Regions from separate parts of the Blautia sp. HCN-1074 genome, predicted to be linked through region 1. Evidence: riboswitches for the same ligand, from Rfam matches in the RefSeq annotation. Region 1 holds a riboswitch; the other holds the start of a gene.
What was found. Region 1 has a riboswitch for cyclic di-GMP ahead of WKT11_RS09515 (transporter substrate-binding domain-containing protein). Riboswitches for the same ligand answer to the same signal wherever they lie in the genome.
Positions count from the first base shown of each region.

Region 2: another riboswitch for cyclic di-GMP. It lies ahead of WKT11_RS15875 (PAS domain-containing sensor histidine kinase); the one in region 1 lies ahead of WKT11_RS09515 (transporter substrate-binding domain-containing protein).

Region 1 covers NZ_JBBKBP010000009.1:11,675-19,711, reverse strand. The annotation lists gene WKT11_RS09540 (hypothetical protein) at 1-83, opposite strand, end outside; gene WKT11_RS09535 (hypothetical protein) at 114-401, shown strand; partial or broken gene WKT11_RS09530 (restriction endonuclease subunit S) at 398-712, opposite strand; gene WKT11_RS09525 (Hpt domain-containing protein) at 826-1,179, opposite strand; gene WKT11_RS09520 (hybrid sensor histidine kinase/response regulator) at 1,231-4,059, opposite strand; gene WKT11_RS09515 (transporter substrate-binding domain-containing protein) at 4,259-5,518, opposite strand; cyclic di-GMP riboswitch class I at 5,758-5,833, opposite strand; gene WKT11_RS09510 (hypothetical protein) at 5,974-6,195, opposite strand; partial or broken gene WKT11_RS20000 (ATP-binding protein) at 6,596-6,865, opposite strand; gene WKT11_RS09500 (GNAT family N-acetyltransferase) at 6,990-7,433, opposite strand; gene WKT11_RS09495 (SdpI family protein) at 7,459-7,836, opposite strand; gene WKT11_RS09490 (GNAT family N-acetyltransferase) at 7,868-8,037, opposite strand, start outside.
Region 2 covers NZ_JBBKBP010000023.1:4,199-12,235, forward strand. The annotation lists gene WKT11_RS15870 (response regulator) at 1-274, opposite strand, end outside; gene WKT11_RS15875 (PAS domain-containing sensor histidine kinase) at 192-2,345, opposite strand; cyclic di-GMP riboswitch class I at 2,714-2,789, opposite strand; gene WKT11_RS15880 (hypothetical protein) at 2,975-3,121, opposite strand; gene WKT11_RS15885 (alpha/beta-type small acid-soluble spore protein) at 3,198-3,422, opposite strand; gene WKT11_RS15890 (alanine/glycine:cation symporter family protein) at 3,809-5,179, shown strand; gene WKT11_RS15895 (hypothetical protein) at 5,325-5,834, shown strand; gene udk (uridine kinase) at 6,204-6,824, opposite strand; gene WKT11_RS15905 (carbohydrate kinase family protein) at 6,897-7,841, opposite strand.

The sequences.
Region 1 (8,037 bases):
CTGCTATGCAGTTTTTCGGAAATCTGTCCATTATCAAGCAATTTGTCATTAATCATTGTCAATACAACCTGTTCCAATGTCATAAGCATTCCTCCTGTTCTATATGTTATAGTGTGCAATTTGGCATAGAATTATCCAGCGCTAAAAAGAAGACATGGATACTGATTGTAGAAACAATAAGCTACCAAAATCTGTCCTGCTACAGGAAGATTCTTTTTATCACAGCTCCAGATCCTCATCATGCCAAGGAAAAAGCCCGAAACTGGTGCGAGGGTGAACAGATTACATCAATTATTGCCATTCCATTCGATCCAAGTCGTATGGGAGATGCATTGATCGACAACACTGTAAAAAATTTTTCGAAAAAATCATATAATATTGAAGAAGGAGAGGATTATTAATCCTCTCCTTCTTGATTAGTACCAGTTAACCGATTCATCTCTGTAATCAGCTGTGCTATCTTCTCACTCATCATTTCTCTGACGGTATTTTCCATATATTTACAATCAATTTCATTCCCATTTGTAACCGGTACAGATATCATCAATTTCTTAATCTCTTTATTATTAAGCTTCGAGTTGTAATTATATCTCCCTCTTTTCGCCTTTTGAATTGCCCCTACAAAATATAGTCCAATAAATTTATTGAACTCACAGATAATTTCTTTCTTGGGAGTTAGAACTACCAAATGCGGAAAACCGATAAATGGCTGATCCTGATAAAAACTTTATTCTCATTAGTCGTACTGCTTAATGTCAATACGTTTTTTTTATGATCTTCCAAGCACTTGATTCAAGGCAGAAAGTCATGTCGCATCACTTAATGCTACAGTCCCTTCTTAATTTCTTCAATCGTCATCTCATATACTTCTGTTACTTTTTCCACTGCCTCTGGTATCCCCGGCTGCTCTCCGGTCCTATCTCTCAAAAGTTCTGTTAACTCGTTACTAACCTCATACAGATGGTCAAAAGAAAGATTCTGGCAAACCCCTTTCAGTGTGTGTGCACCGCGGAAAGCATCTTCATAATTTTTATTTTCCAATGCCTGTTTTAACTGTAGATAACTCTGGTCTTCAAGGAACTTTAATGTAAATCTCCGAATCAGTGCTTCGCTGTGAAGGCGTCCCAGGACAGCTTTATAGTTTCCTCCAATAGCTTCATAGCACTCTCGCATTGTCATATTTTAGTCCTCCTGTCAATTGTATTCCACTAATTCATGAACCTCTGCTAATCAATTATATACATACCTTAAAATCGTTTTTATAACTTCATCAATCACAATCGGCTTTGACAAATGTGCGTTCATTCCGGCATCCAGTGATGCCTGAACATCTTCTGCAAATGAATTAGCTGTCATTGCTATAATAGGAATGTTTTTTCCATCCGGTCTGTCATTCATTGCCCTGATTGCTTTTGTCGCTTCATAACCATTCATTTCAGGCATCATGACATCCATCAGGATTACATCAAATGTACCTTTCGGATGATTTCTGAAAATCTCAACAGCATTCTTTCCATCCACAGCTCTTTCTACATTCATCCCGAACTCTTCCAACTGCACGGCAGCAATCTCTGCATTTAGTTCATTATCCTCTGCAAGAAGGACATTCACACCTGTAAGATTCACCTTTTCAGAAATACCTGTGTCTGACTTATTACATTTCTTATCTGTAATTTCCAAAGGAATATCCACAGTAAATGTGGTTCCCTCATGCTTTTTACTCTGCACGGAAATGGTTCCACCCATCATATCTACATACTTCTTTACGATAGCCATCCCCAGTCCAACTCCATGGTACTGCGTTCTCACACCGGAATCTTCCTGTGCAAATTCCTCAAAAACTTCTTTTGTAAATTCCTCACTCATGCCAATACCAGTATCCGAAATGCGGTAACGCATATTTATATATCCATCCCCGCCCTTTTCCTGACACCGGGCTTCAAATGTAATCGTCCCTCCATCCGGAGTGAATTTCACGGCATTGCTCAGAATATTGACCAGCACATCACGCAGGCGTGCAGGATCCACAAGTACATTTGGAATCTTTGCTTCTTCACGCTGAATCTTAAAGTTGATATCCCTGTTCGTAAGAAAACCTTTTGTAATATCCAATGCAGAATCTGTAATGTTTTTCACATCCGCCGGTACCGGATTGTAATTCACTTTTCCACTTTCGATGCGGGTCAGATCTAATATATCATTGATCAGCGACAGTAAATGCTCTGAGCTTTCGTCAATCTTTTCCAGACAATTTTTCACTTTGTCTGACGGATTGTTTTTCATTGCAATACCGGTAAATCCTATGATTGCATTCATCGGTGTCCTCATATCATGGGACATATGTGACAGAAATGCTGTTTTTGCCTTGTCTGCAGCCTGTGCATGCTCTGCCAATTCCGCCATTTTCTCAGCTTTCTCCTGGGCCGTCTTCTGAGCTTTTTTTCTTGCACTGAGACGCACCATTATCACAGCCATAGCAGTCAGCAGCCATCCAAAAATAAGAAGAACCCAAACAGTAACAGCAGGATGCAGACGTATCCAGTCAACAAATGTCAGCTCTGTTGCTTTGTATGTGGTATACTGTGCTGCAAGATCTTCAACAAGATTTGGGGGCATGGCATACATTGCTTTCGTCAGAATACCAGCCAGCGCATGATTCTCAGTTGATGAAATTACCATGCGGTAGGTGAATGTAGGCTGTTCCAGCAGAGTATATGTCATGGTGCCCGTAGTGTCACTGTTCACAAACGCCTGTGCCATGTAATAGTAGACGAAGGCAGCATCTGCTTTACCCTCACGGACAGCTTCCATCATTTCCTGTCGGGTACTGCACATCAGTTTTTCTGCACCGGGTGCCATTGCATCTTCAATTGAATTTGATGCTGTCTGGTCAACAGTAGTAACAACATTAATTTTTCCATCAAAGTCACGCCGTGTCACCCTTGCCAGCTGCATCGTAATGAAAGGTGCAGTAATCCCCCATTTTTTCGTCTCAGCATAGTTATCTGTTTCCAGGCGCGCATCGATGCTCATATCTGTGGTTTCCTTATTTTTCTGATAAGCAATATACTCATCTCTGGTGGCAGGTGTAAGAAACTCATAGGAAATCCCGGCATAGTCTGCAATTTTCCGGAAGTAATCCGGGATAATACCCTTCATCTCACCATTTTCATTATAAGAATATGGATAACGGGTCGGATCACACAGAACATGAAGCGGATTGTCCTTGGAATACTGTGAAATAATACTTTTTTCTTTCTCCGTATATTCCAGATTCTTAGTTTCTATGCTTTCATAATTTTTATTATAAAGTGTCGTTTTCCAGTCACCCTCAACTGCATTCATCTGGTCGATTGCATAATTGATCTCATTCAGCAATTCTGTATTGCCCTTTTTAACAATGACATAGAAATCGCTGCTGCCAAATTTCTCCACGATTCGCTCATTGTTTGTTTTTCTCAGAGAACTGGTAACAATCGCATCAACTTTTTCGCTCTGAAGGGCTTCATCCATTTCTGTGGTCGTATCAAAATAAGATGGAACATATGTAAATCCTTTGTCGTCTGCAAAATCCGCAAACTCTTCATTCCGGGTGTTTCCGTTCAAAAGCGCCACACGCATACCGTTGTAAGTGCTGTAATTGCCGTCCACAATCGTGCTGTTGTCACTGCGGACGGTCAGCATCCCATAATTGGTTCCGATCGGACGTGAAAAATCAAACTTTTCTTCTCTGTCCGGTGTTTTGCGGGCAGATGTTACCATGTCAATCTCGCCATCTTCAAGCATCTGCTGCATATCATCCCAGCTCTTATCATATCCGACATATTCGTAATCTACATCCCAATAACGGGCCATCAGCCGAAGAAAATCATAGCCATACCCACTGCGGTTGCCTTCTTCATCCATCACATGATAACCATCCATGGCAAAGAAACCGACTTTGACAGTTTCATGCTGCGAACTGTCCTCGGCTGCATATGCAGTCTGGGGAGAAAATATCATACACACGCATACAAAAGCCAGTAATACTGCTACATATTTCTTTGCTCTCGCGATCATATTAAATCTCCTGTCTGTCTGTCTGTCTGTCTGTCTGTCTGTCTGTCTGTCTGTCTGTCTGTCTGTCTGTCAAATATATTTCTCTATACATCTCATTGTCAACCTCCTAATTTAATAAAATTGCACTGCCGTATCAATATCTTCATCTGAATCTGCCGCCCTGACCGGGGCCGCCAGAAACACAACACAAAGAATTGTCTTACAGCATTTTCTGTTTTAAAACCAATTGTAAAGTATGCCACTGTGGATAATTGTAGGAAACATAAAACTTCAAATCACTGTCTTCTCTTGGTATCGCAACCGTATTTTCAGCATTTTCATCAAAACTCTTTTTAACCGTTACAGCCGCCATATTGTACTTCCAGACAGTATCTGTTAAATCATAGCCCAGGTCTTCGGCAGCATTCGTATTTTGCATCACATGAAAAATCATATCAATTTCTCCATCATGCAACGCTTTTTGCATATCCTCTTGTGAATCATACCACTTGATATAAAATTTCAAAGTCTGCCCTTCCAGGCAGTTTTGTGCAAGCTGGATGTAATCCGTGATCAGGCCGCTCACTTTTCCGGTTTCTGTATCAAGAGTACTGACCCCGCCATCGTTTATCAAATAACCGATTTTGATTGCTCCATGCTCTGACAGCCATTTCTGTTCTTCTCCCGTCAGAAAATATACCCTGTCCACTGATAGAAACTGCTTATGCAGTTCATCTGCATAATAAGGATCATCATCTGTGATCCTTCTCATAGCATTATCCAGCTCTGTCTTTAAATCAGAATAACTCTGGCCGATTGCAAAATATATTTTTGAACTTCCGATATTCGTTAAGGCCGCCATTCCGTACCCACCCAGACGGGAATCCTCTAACGATACAAAACCGTCAATTTCTCCGTCTGCAATTTTCTTTAAAGCATCTTCATTATTTGAAACATTGACATGCTGTATATGCAGATTATATTTCTTTTCCCACTCGTTCAATACCATTTCCGGCAGGTAATCCATAAGCACTCCAATCTTTTTCCCATTGAAAGATGCAGTGTCAGAGGATGAGATGTCTGTATGATCGGGTTTTACGTAGATACAATATCTTTCATCTCCCATTGGAATACCGAAAAAAAGCATATTCTCTGCCCGTTCCTCCGTATAAGAGATTCCTTCTATAATATCCAGCTCATCATTTTTTAATTTGTCAAAACAATTTTCCCATGTACAATCTACATATTCATAGTTCCACCCGGTATAACCTGCGATTTTCTGCAGATATTCATAGCCGTATCCGCTTCTTTTTCCATTTTCATTTATCTTATCATATGTATCATCCGGTACACCAATCCTGACAATTTTCTCTTTCTGACTTTCTGCTGCAAAAGCATAGACCGGACAGACTGAAAAAAGGATGCAAATACACAATATAAAAATGATACCCCTTTGCAATACTGATTTATTCATTTTCATATATTTCTCTCTCCCAGTAAAATTATTATAGTTACGCCTATGAAATAACACGTTACTGTTCACTCCGTGCCCAGTAACACGCTTCGCGATGCACAGAATTTATGCTAATCGCATAAATTCGCGCTGTATGTCTCGGGATTTTGGCATATACATGCCAAAACGCCTCGCGGAATAGTGGCATGTGAACAGTAACAATAACACCACAAAAAAGCACTGTCAGACAAACAGTGCACCTCATTTTATGCAACTGGCTGCCATTTTACAGGCCCTGTAGCTTTGCGTCCCAGACTTTCATCTGGTTTGCCGATTTCCTTATTATAGATATAGCTTTTAAACTTATGCAAAAAAACTGATTTTATTATACTATAGCGCTCTACTGTACACAAGAAAACATTACCGTTTTAACGCCTGAAAACAAAAAAAGAACAGCCGATATATATACTCGAACTGTTCTTCTACTTCCGAAGTCCACGAAGCATTGACATTACTGTTTCCTGCTCATTTGCATTCAGATCGTTCCATATCCCTAGAACTTCTTTCTGTTTTTCTGTCAGATTCTCTAAATTACCTTCCTGAAAAAACTGCGATAATCTGTATTTACTGATATCACGCTTTTCACATAAAGATGTTATTTTATCCGCAATATGCTTCTCTATCTGCAAGTGACTATACTTCATTTCCTCTACTACATATCTTCATTGTATATGTATTAGGGGAAAATACTAATTATCAATTTGGCAAACATACAATTCCATCAAAAAACATATTTGTAAATAAAAAATGAAGATACTTTCGTTTCCGCAAAAGTCATTTTCGCTTATATCATCTCCATAATATCACAGTCAATAGTATTTGTCACATAAAAGTTGTGAAAACCAGTGGGTATAAAGTAGAAGTCTCCAGGCTCTTTTGGAAACTCAGATGGAACAACCTGTAATAGGTATCCATCCGATAGTAACTTTCCGTATATTCCTTCCAGATGCCTTTGGCCTCTGTAGTATGGAATCCATCAGAATGTTCTTTGAAGAATTTCTGCATATTTGCTACCTGTAAAATACCGTCATAGAAATTCTCAAAATAAACATCCTGCCGATAAATTCCCACAATGGTAGCACCCAAATGAATATTTCTCAAAACAAACTGAAATGCTTCATCTATCTGCTCCCAAAGCGGACCGGTATATTCTCTACGGTCAACAAATACTGCTTTCGTTGTACCTTTGAACACACCACATTGTGTTGCAACATGAAGTCCTCTGTTGCCAGTCAAAATAGCAAAAGCATTAGACGGATACTCTTTTCCATCACGCTCAATCAAAATGCCCCAGGAGCGCAACTGCTGTCTGCCCTCAAAAATCTCTACCACAATAACAGTTTTACCACCAACCGTCTGTAAAGTGATATCCGGGATGATTTGTGCGTACATCGGCAACCCTCCTTTCTCAGAATTTTATTAGTTTGCAAACCGGAAGTTATAAACATCTTTGCAAATATACCATATCTATTAACTGTACACCACACTCATAAATTGGGTGGTCATAATTGTCCGTAAAGAAATTCGGAATATTGTGAGATCGGACAAATCCGCATTTTTCATAAAACGGTACGGTCAACGGGCTGTCACCTGTTCCAACCTGCAAAATAGAATATTTATCTGCATATTTACTTACAAGGAAGTCAATCAATGCTTTCCCATAGCCCTGTCCTTTATTCTGAGGATCAACTGCAATATTTTTAATTTCAAGTATTCCATTATCTTCATCAGTAACGACACATTCAGCTTTTACATTACCATCTTCAAGTACATACATAGTACCTTTTTCAAGATAGTGATCAATCATATTTTCCTGCTCATCAGCTAATAACAATAATGCTATAAATTGCTTTTTATTCTCATTCACTTCTCGGATTTTCATATCTATTACTCCGTCAAACTAGAATTTATCGTCTTGTTCCATTCTTATCAAAATTCTTTTTTAATGCTATTTCTGTTGGGAGAATAGACCCAATTAAAGGAATAAGTTGAACACTACAGATAATTCCTCCTATACTCCCAACACAATCTTCATTTTTTCCAATCACTAAAAGCATGAATATTACTGTTATCGGCAACATAACCATTCCACAGACATACCAGACTTTACCACAATATTTATGAGCAAATTCCCATGTGTCTTTGTTCTTCATAGACATCGAAGTCCGATATCCAAATACTGAATTTATTTCCTTTGGAGCCTTTTTCATAAAATATCTTCCAAAACCAATCATCGTAAATGGAAGAAGCAAATCCATAATCAACATAAAAATCCAAAACCCCATTGTAAACCTCCTTTACTACAACTTCCGATTTCTATTTTCGTTTCCATAGCATAGTGTACTCTTTTTCACCAGTAGCTTCATCCAAGCCTTCACATTGAATAATGAACCCTTCTCTTTGGTAAAAAGAAATTGCTCTGGCATTCTTCTGGTATACATTTAATCGTAAGCTAACTTTTTTATCCTTAATATAATCCAATAAAA
Region 2 (8,037 bases), on a different contig from region 1:
GAGTAAACGGGTCAAACATAACCTTTTGAAATTCCTCGCTCATTCCCATACCGTTGTCTTGAATCACAAACTCATAGCATCCTATATCCAGGGAAGGCCACTGAAAAAGTCCTTTTTGCGTATAAATTAGCACAAAATAAAGTACATCAATCAACTTTGAGACACTGTATATAGTATGAAAAAACAGTTTTTCAGCGGCGTCCCAGGGAAGTGGTAGGCTTTTCCGTAATAGAAAACAGTATCTTGCCGCCATCTGGGGTATATTTGATGGCATTACTCATAATATTAGTAAATATCTGTTGTACTCTTAAACTGTCTCCTCTTACATATTCATGTTCAATTTTGTTGAGCCGTACTTCAAAATCATGATGGTGAGCTTCAATCTCGGAACGTGTCATTGCGATCAAGTTATCTACCAGTTCAGCCAGATTAAAGTCTTCTTCCGTCAGTTCGATCTTTCCATTTTCAATGCGTGACATATCCAGTACTTCATTAATCAAACCAAGCAGATGACGGCTCGACTTGGTTATTTTTCCAAGGCAATCAATCACACGATCCGGATGATCAATATTTGCTCCGGCAATGGCTGTCATACCAACGATTGCATTCATCGGAGTCCGAATATCATGAGACATATTTGATAAAACCTCTGTCTTTGACCTGTTTGCCTTGTTAGCCGCTTCATAAGCATCCTTCAAAGCAATCCTCGATTCTATCTCCGCAAGTTTTTCCTGAGTGGTATCCTGTGCGATCAACAGCACCTTTTCAAGTACTCCGTCTTTCCAAGACAAAGGAATGAAAGCCATGCTCTTAAAATGCTTTTCATCTTCCGTACAATATTCCAGCTTATAAATATCATCCATGCTTCTAATCATGCCACGGATATGATCTGCTGAAATCACTTTGTCAATCGTTTCATCCTTTGCCACCACTTTATAGCGGGATGCAATCCTCCTGATCAGGTCATGATATGTTCCGTAAGCATCGTATGGTGGCTTTTTTCCGTGCAGACTATAAAACTTATAAGTATCATCTTCCAGATTGCACATAGCAAAACGATTGACCAGACGCATTGTTCCCTGAAGAAGCAGATCCATCGCATCATTCTTACGTGTCAGCTCCAATATGTTTTCCATTTCTTTTCTGGCTTCTGTAATATCCCGGACGAAGATCATTGCATAGCGTGAACCGTCATTTTCTTCTCCTCTCATAAGGACATTACGAACCCAGTGTTCATCACCTTGTATCCGTATTCTGCATTCAAGGTTAATTTCTTTTGAACCTTCACTCAGTTTTTCAACAATAAAATTACGGTTGTAAAAATGAGAAACCGCTTCCTTGTCCTCATCAACAACATAATTATCCAGGTATGCCTGAATCAGTTCATCCCATGTATGGCTCTTTTCAAAAATCTCCAGAAGAGAATCCTCTACTTTTAGTGACTCAAAAGAATTATCCTTTAGATTTACATAATACTCGCAGATATTTCCCTCTGTATAGGCGCGATGAAATGCCTCATTTCTCTGTGCTTTCATCTCGCTCTGCTTTCTCTTGTCAATATTTATGAATGTACCGACAATAAAACGTACTGTTCCGTCCAGACGTCTGGTTGTCTCGGCATTTGCCCGGAACCATTGATAGGAACCATCTTTCATCTTCAAGCGGTATTCACAGTCATATTTCACACTATCTGTTTTGTCTTGAATTGCTTGCTCTAACAGTGCAAGTGTTGCTTCCTTGTCTTCTGGATGTAACAAATCTGACCACGATTCCAGTTTATTTGGGAAATCAAGAATGTCATGATACCCAAGCATCGTGCGAAACTCATGACTCCAGCACACTTCCTTAATATTTCCGCTTTTGTCACAATCAAAATGCCACATCCCAGAATGAATCACGTTATTGATCAGTTTCAGATTCTGCTGCATCCAGTCAATCTGAACAGACAATACCCATACCTGCTTTCCATCATCTGCTATGGCATCTTTCTTGCACATACGGACAAATACAGGTGTGCCATCGCTCATCAGCATCTGTCCTTCTCCACACCCTTGAAGGCGCTGGAACCTGTCGTATTCAAGAAAGGTCTGGTTTTCTCCATATAAAAGATTTCTCAGAGAACCTGATGTTTTCTTTTGAAATTCTTCAAACGTATATCCCAGATTCCTCAACATGTGTGAACTGACCTGTGTAATTGTAAGATTTTCATCATAATATCCTGTCATGAATCCAACAATATTCAGTTCGCTCACTGCATCCTGTACGATTTTTTGACAGTTTTCATTTAACTTTGTATTATCCAGTGAAAAGATATTATTTTCACTTTGCTTTTCTTTATTGAACATTTTTATCCTCCGTATATTCTAAGTCCAACAGGGATGTAAGTACTTCCATTAGTTTATTTATATCAAAAGGCTTTGAAAGATGAGCATTCATTCCTGCTTCAGCACAATATTCTTCATCACTCTTAAAGGCATTGGCAGTCACAGCAATGATCGGAATATTTCTTTTAAAATCCGCAGAATAGCTCCTTCTCCTGCAAGGATACTGTAGTTCTGCCTGTCAGCCTCCTTTTTTATCATCTTTAATCTCCGTTATCTTTTTTACTTAATCTTTCTATTTCTTTTCTCTGTTACTCTATTCAGATAAGCTAAACCATAATAAAAAGCAAAGAAACTACTACTAATTAACCATAGTATCCCTTTGCTATTTCATATGCAACTGGCTGCCATTTTACAGGCCCTATAGCTTTGCGTCACAGACTTTCATCTGTTTTGCTAAAATATTTACTTTCTTTAGTTCTATTATAGCCCCCCGAAAAATATGTCAATTTGTATTTTACAATACGCTCATATAAATGATATAGTAAATCCAACATATTCTCATTCTTTAAATCGTTTAAATGGCACAAAATTAAAAATAAAAACCAGCAAAATGGTTTCGGTTGATTTTCTATTAAATTGGCTGTTATATTCTACCATGTCATCCTGCTTTTGTCTAATTCATTTTCAGATACAAGTAAACAACCTCCCTGCTTATCTCCGTTTTCAGCATACGGTTTTTCACCGATCTTTGGGAATATCTCATCAGCAAAATATTTTGCCCATGATTTTTCCAGCATTCGCTGTTCCCGTTTTGTCAGAAAATGAAAAGAATCTGTAAAAGATAACTGCTGAATAGGTATGAGCTTTTGACGCTTAAATCATGATATAAAACATAAATCTAAAATTCAATGGTTGTTCCGATACTATTTTCTTGACCATATATCCGCCGACTGAACCGTTCTGTTTGGATGTCAGGTTACCGTTGTATCCATCTGTAAGCGGTACACCTAATTCGTTTGCAACCTCGAATTTGAAACGGTCTAACGCACCTTTTGCTTCTGGTACAGCTGCCTGGTTAGAAGATTTTGTGTTTGACATATCAATTTCCTCCTTGGTTGTTGTTTTCATTTTTGATTGTTTTGGTGTTGCAATGCTAGTATATGAAGCTAGAAGAATAATACACTGGAAGTTTTCGTATACTAAGGAAGAGCATGGAAAATTTATTGCAATTTTATATTTTTTACAGTATAATTACATTTAACTACTGAGATTAATCTTTAATTTCAGACAGATATTTGTATCTGTGTATATGTGTGTAACTAAAAGACGAACCGTACAAAGGCGTACATCACATGAACTATCGTGTATGTATGCTTTTTTTTATATAACATTAATTTTTTATTATATAAAACGGTATCTTTAAAGTTCAAAGATGTATCTTCTTTTCTTTACTCACATAAATTCATAAAAAGGAGAGGAAGCCTATGATTAATTCTGTCGCAAATTTCATTAACAAACTGGATGGTCTTGTATGGGGATGGTGGATGATTCTTCTGCTTCTCGGGACTCATATTTTTATGACAGTCCGCACAGGTGTGATCCAGAGAAAAATCGGTACAGCTATCCGATTATCTGTCACGAAAGATACAGGGGCAGAAGGCGAAGTCAGTCAATTTGGTGCACTTACCACTGCTCTCGCTTCTACAATTGGAACCGGAAATATCATTGGTGTGGGAACCGCTATCGCGCTGGGTGGTCCTGGTGCTGTTCTCTGGTGCTGGCTGACAGGCATTTTCGGAATCGCCACGAAATACAGCGAGTCTCTTATCGCTGTCAAATACCGTGTGAAAACGAAAGACGGACGTATGCAGGGCGGTGCCATGTATGCACTGGAACGCGGGTTACATATGAAATGGCTGGCATTGCTTTTTGCATTCTTCGGCGGCTTCGCTTCCTTTGGAATCGGATGTGCTACTCAGGTAAATGCAATTGCAACTGTATGTAATGAGAATCTGAATATCTCTCCGGTTTTTATCGGAATCGCAGTTGCCGCACTGACAGCACTTGTTATCTTTGGCGGCATCAAATCAATCGCAACCGTATGTGAACGCCTGGTTCCGTTCATGGCTTTCTTTTATGTACTTGGATGTCTGATCATTCTGGGAATCAACTATGATTTTATTATTCCGGCAGTAAAAACGATTTGCAAGATGGCATTTACCCCAGGAGCTGCTGCCGGCGGACTGGTTGGACGCGGTATTATGATGGCAATGCAGTACGGAATTGCCAGAGGCCTTTTTTCCAATGAGTCAGGTATGGGTTCTGCCCCTATCGCAGCAGCTGCCGCCCAGACGAGAAATCCTGTACGTCAGGCACTGGTTTCCAGCACCGGAACTTTCTGGGATACCGTTGTTGTATGTCTCATGACAGGTCTGGTTCTCGTCACAAGTATTATGAAAAATCCTTCCATTGATATGGGAAGTATCACAGATGGCGGTGTGCTTACCACTCTGGCATTTCAGCAGATTCCGGTACTTGGTCCGGTGATCCTGGTTGTCGGCATTATTTCTTTTGCTTACTCAACAGTTCTTGGATGGGCTTACTACGGTGAACGATGTGTGGAATATTTTACAGGTAAAAAAGGACTGATTCCTTATCGCGTACTGTATATCGCAGTTGCCGCGATCGCACCGGTTATTTCCCTGAATCTTGTATGGACCGTTGCCGATATCCTGAATGCATTGATGGCAATTCCAAACCTCGTGGCTGTGTTGCTTCTGTCAAATGTGATCGTTGCGGAAACAAGAAAATATATCAATGATCTGGATGCCAGAGATGATATTCCTGTTGAATGACCGCGCGTCGCATTCTCGTTACTTCAGTGATGAGTTAGACGCGCAATTTTTTTGTCAAAAAAAGAACGTATGTTTACAGAATAAGATATCTATGGTACTATTTGTTCATAGCACAAAATAAAAAAACAGTTCAGAGGAGAAGAAAATGCAGACGGTATCCAGTTATGGTGTGGAAATACGAAAACAGAATATCCCAATCCGCCAGACACTGGAAATCTATCGTCAGGCGGTCAGCTATCTGACGGAAATCTATGAACAGGTGTGGGCAGAACTGAAAATGATCCCGGAAGCAAAAAAACGCTTTAATGCAGCAGAACATCTGATTCACACAACGAACAGGAAAGGGATGCGCATATCCAGGATCTGTGCATGGAATACGAGCAGGCTTGCGTATGATGGATCAGGGATAGTCCTGCGTGACTGGAGAAATCACAGCCTCTGCGCATTTCAGACGGGAAAAAGATATAACTGTGACTTGTCAGCTTCTTATAATATCGGGGCCAGATATTTTATCCGTGAACTTTTAAAACCCCTTCCGGCAACGGAAAGGTCTTTGCTGGAGGCAAAAGTCCCTGCAGTAAAGCGTAGAACCTCATGTGTTTATGCAGATCTAAGGGAACTCAGTTCTGAGATGGGACTCTTAATGGCTGCATAGATGCAGGCAGATATACAGCGGACTACCTGTAATGTGGGGACCTGCCATATCTGGCATGGGAAAAAGCGCATATCTGCGCAAACCTAAGTTACAGGCGTATCCGCCGATATTTAGTCTGACGCCTAAAGCGTCTGGAAGCACGTGACTTCAGTCATGTGAGGATATAATTCACATTATTGACAAATAGTTAACTGTCTATTGCTCTTCACAACTGAAACAACAGGCTTACCTGATCTGGTTACAAGCTGTTTTCATCAATAGGCTTCAGAATACAGAACTGTTAAACCGTTATAAAATTTTTTACAAAAAGCAAGTTTCCAAAGTTCACTATATCTTGATGAACTTAGAAACTTGCTTTTATTTTTACACTCAATCTTCCTTTTTATCCAGCAACAGACGGATTTTTGAGACAAACAGGTCGAATGCAATATCATTCTTACCGCTGTTAATAACAATATCAGCTTTTGATCTGGTCGGTTCTACGTAAAGGTAATGCATAGGCTTTACAGTAGTCAGGTACTGTTTGATAATGCCGTTGAGATCTCTTCCGCGTTCTTCTACGTCACGTGAGATTCTTCGCAGGATACGCTCATCTGCATCTGCTTCTACATATACTTTAATATCCAGAAGGTCTCTCACTCTCGGATCTGCCAGAAGCAGGATTCCCTCTACAAGAATAACCGGTTTCGGATCGATTCTGATCACCTTGTCAGAACGGTTATGTTTCGTATAATCATAAACCGGGCACTCGATTGATTTTCCCTCTTTTAACTGCTTCAGATGCTCTACCAGAAGCTCTGTCTCCAGTGAATCCGGATGGTCATAATTTACAGTTACTCTCTGTTCAAAAGGAACTCCGTCCTGTCTGCGGTAATAGTTGTCATGATAAAGAACAACTACATCATCTCCGAAATAATCTTTAATCCTGTTTGTAAAAGTAGATTTACCAGAGCCGGAACCTCCGGCAACTCCAATCACAATGCTTCCCATTTTTGTTTTTCCTCCATTGGCTGTATATTAACTGCTATGTGCTTCATTTCATGCAGCGTATATTTCTGCAATTTATTTCTGATTTTTATTCTTTGTATTATAATTTAGTCCGAATTCCTCCGGCATAAAGCGCGGGCAGATATTCTCTGAAGTACAGATTACAGTGGAGGAAAGACGTGTACCGATTCCACATGCCTCTTTTAATGTTTTTCCATAAGTAAGTCCTGCACAAGTTCCTGCAAAGAAAGCATCTCCCGCTCCCGTAGTATCAACTACATCTACCTTCATAGCCGGACATACGCCATATCCGCCATTCTGATCTGCATATACAGCGCCCTGTCCTCCCATTGTCACGATCATCTGTGGAATACGTGCGGATTTCACACGTTCTGCAAGGATTTTAGCCATCTCTTCCGGTTCTGTCTGACTGTAATCTTCGGAGAAAAGAATGCCTGCTTCCTGTTCATTACATACGAAACAGGAGGTTCTTTTCAGAAAGTCTCTTCGCTCTACAGCAATACTCATATTGGATACCATTGCATATACTTTCTTATTATATTTCTCTGCATACGCAAAGGTTTTCTTAACGATTTCTCTGTCTGTATCAATCTCTATCGCAATGCTGTCTGCGTCCTTAAAAATCTCATCTCCACACTCATCCAGAATATATTCCACCGGTGTGTGATCTGGTCTCTTGGAAACAGAAGCAACTACATCTCCATTATTATCAAAGATTGCCATCCATGTTCCCATACCGTTTGGTACTTTACGCATATAACTTGTGTCTACTTTATGGCGTTCCAATTTACGGATGACTTCCTCTCCCATGGCATCGTCATTTACGAGACTGATAAATGTTGGTTTAAGTTCCAGATTTGCAATATCCTCTGCTACATTTCTGCCTACGCCGCCATGAATCTGTGCGATAGTTCCTACGTTTCTTCCCTGAGGAATATAAGATGCTATGGAATATCCCTTTATATCAATAAATACATCTCCGATCACAACAATTCCCATACTTTGAATTTACTCCTTTGTTCCTTATTTTTTCATCTTTTTTGAAGACCTTTTCGCTGTACTAGTCATTGACGCTATGATAGCATAAAAAGCTTTTTCCGTAAAGTTTCTAATTTTTTCGACCTTATTCTTCACTAATCATAAAAATGTCCGGGAAACTTTTTTTAATTATAAGAACATTACAGAATAATTTTTC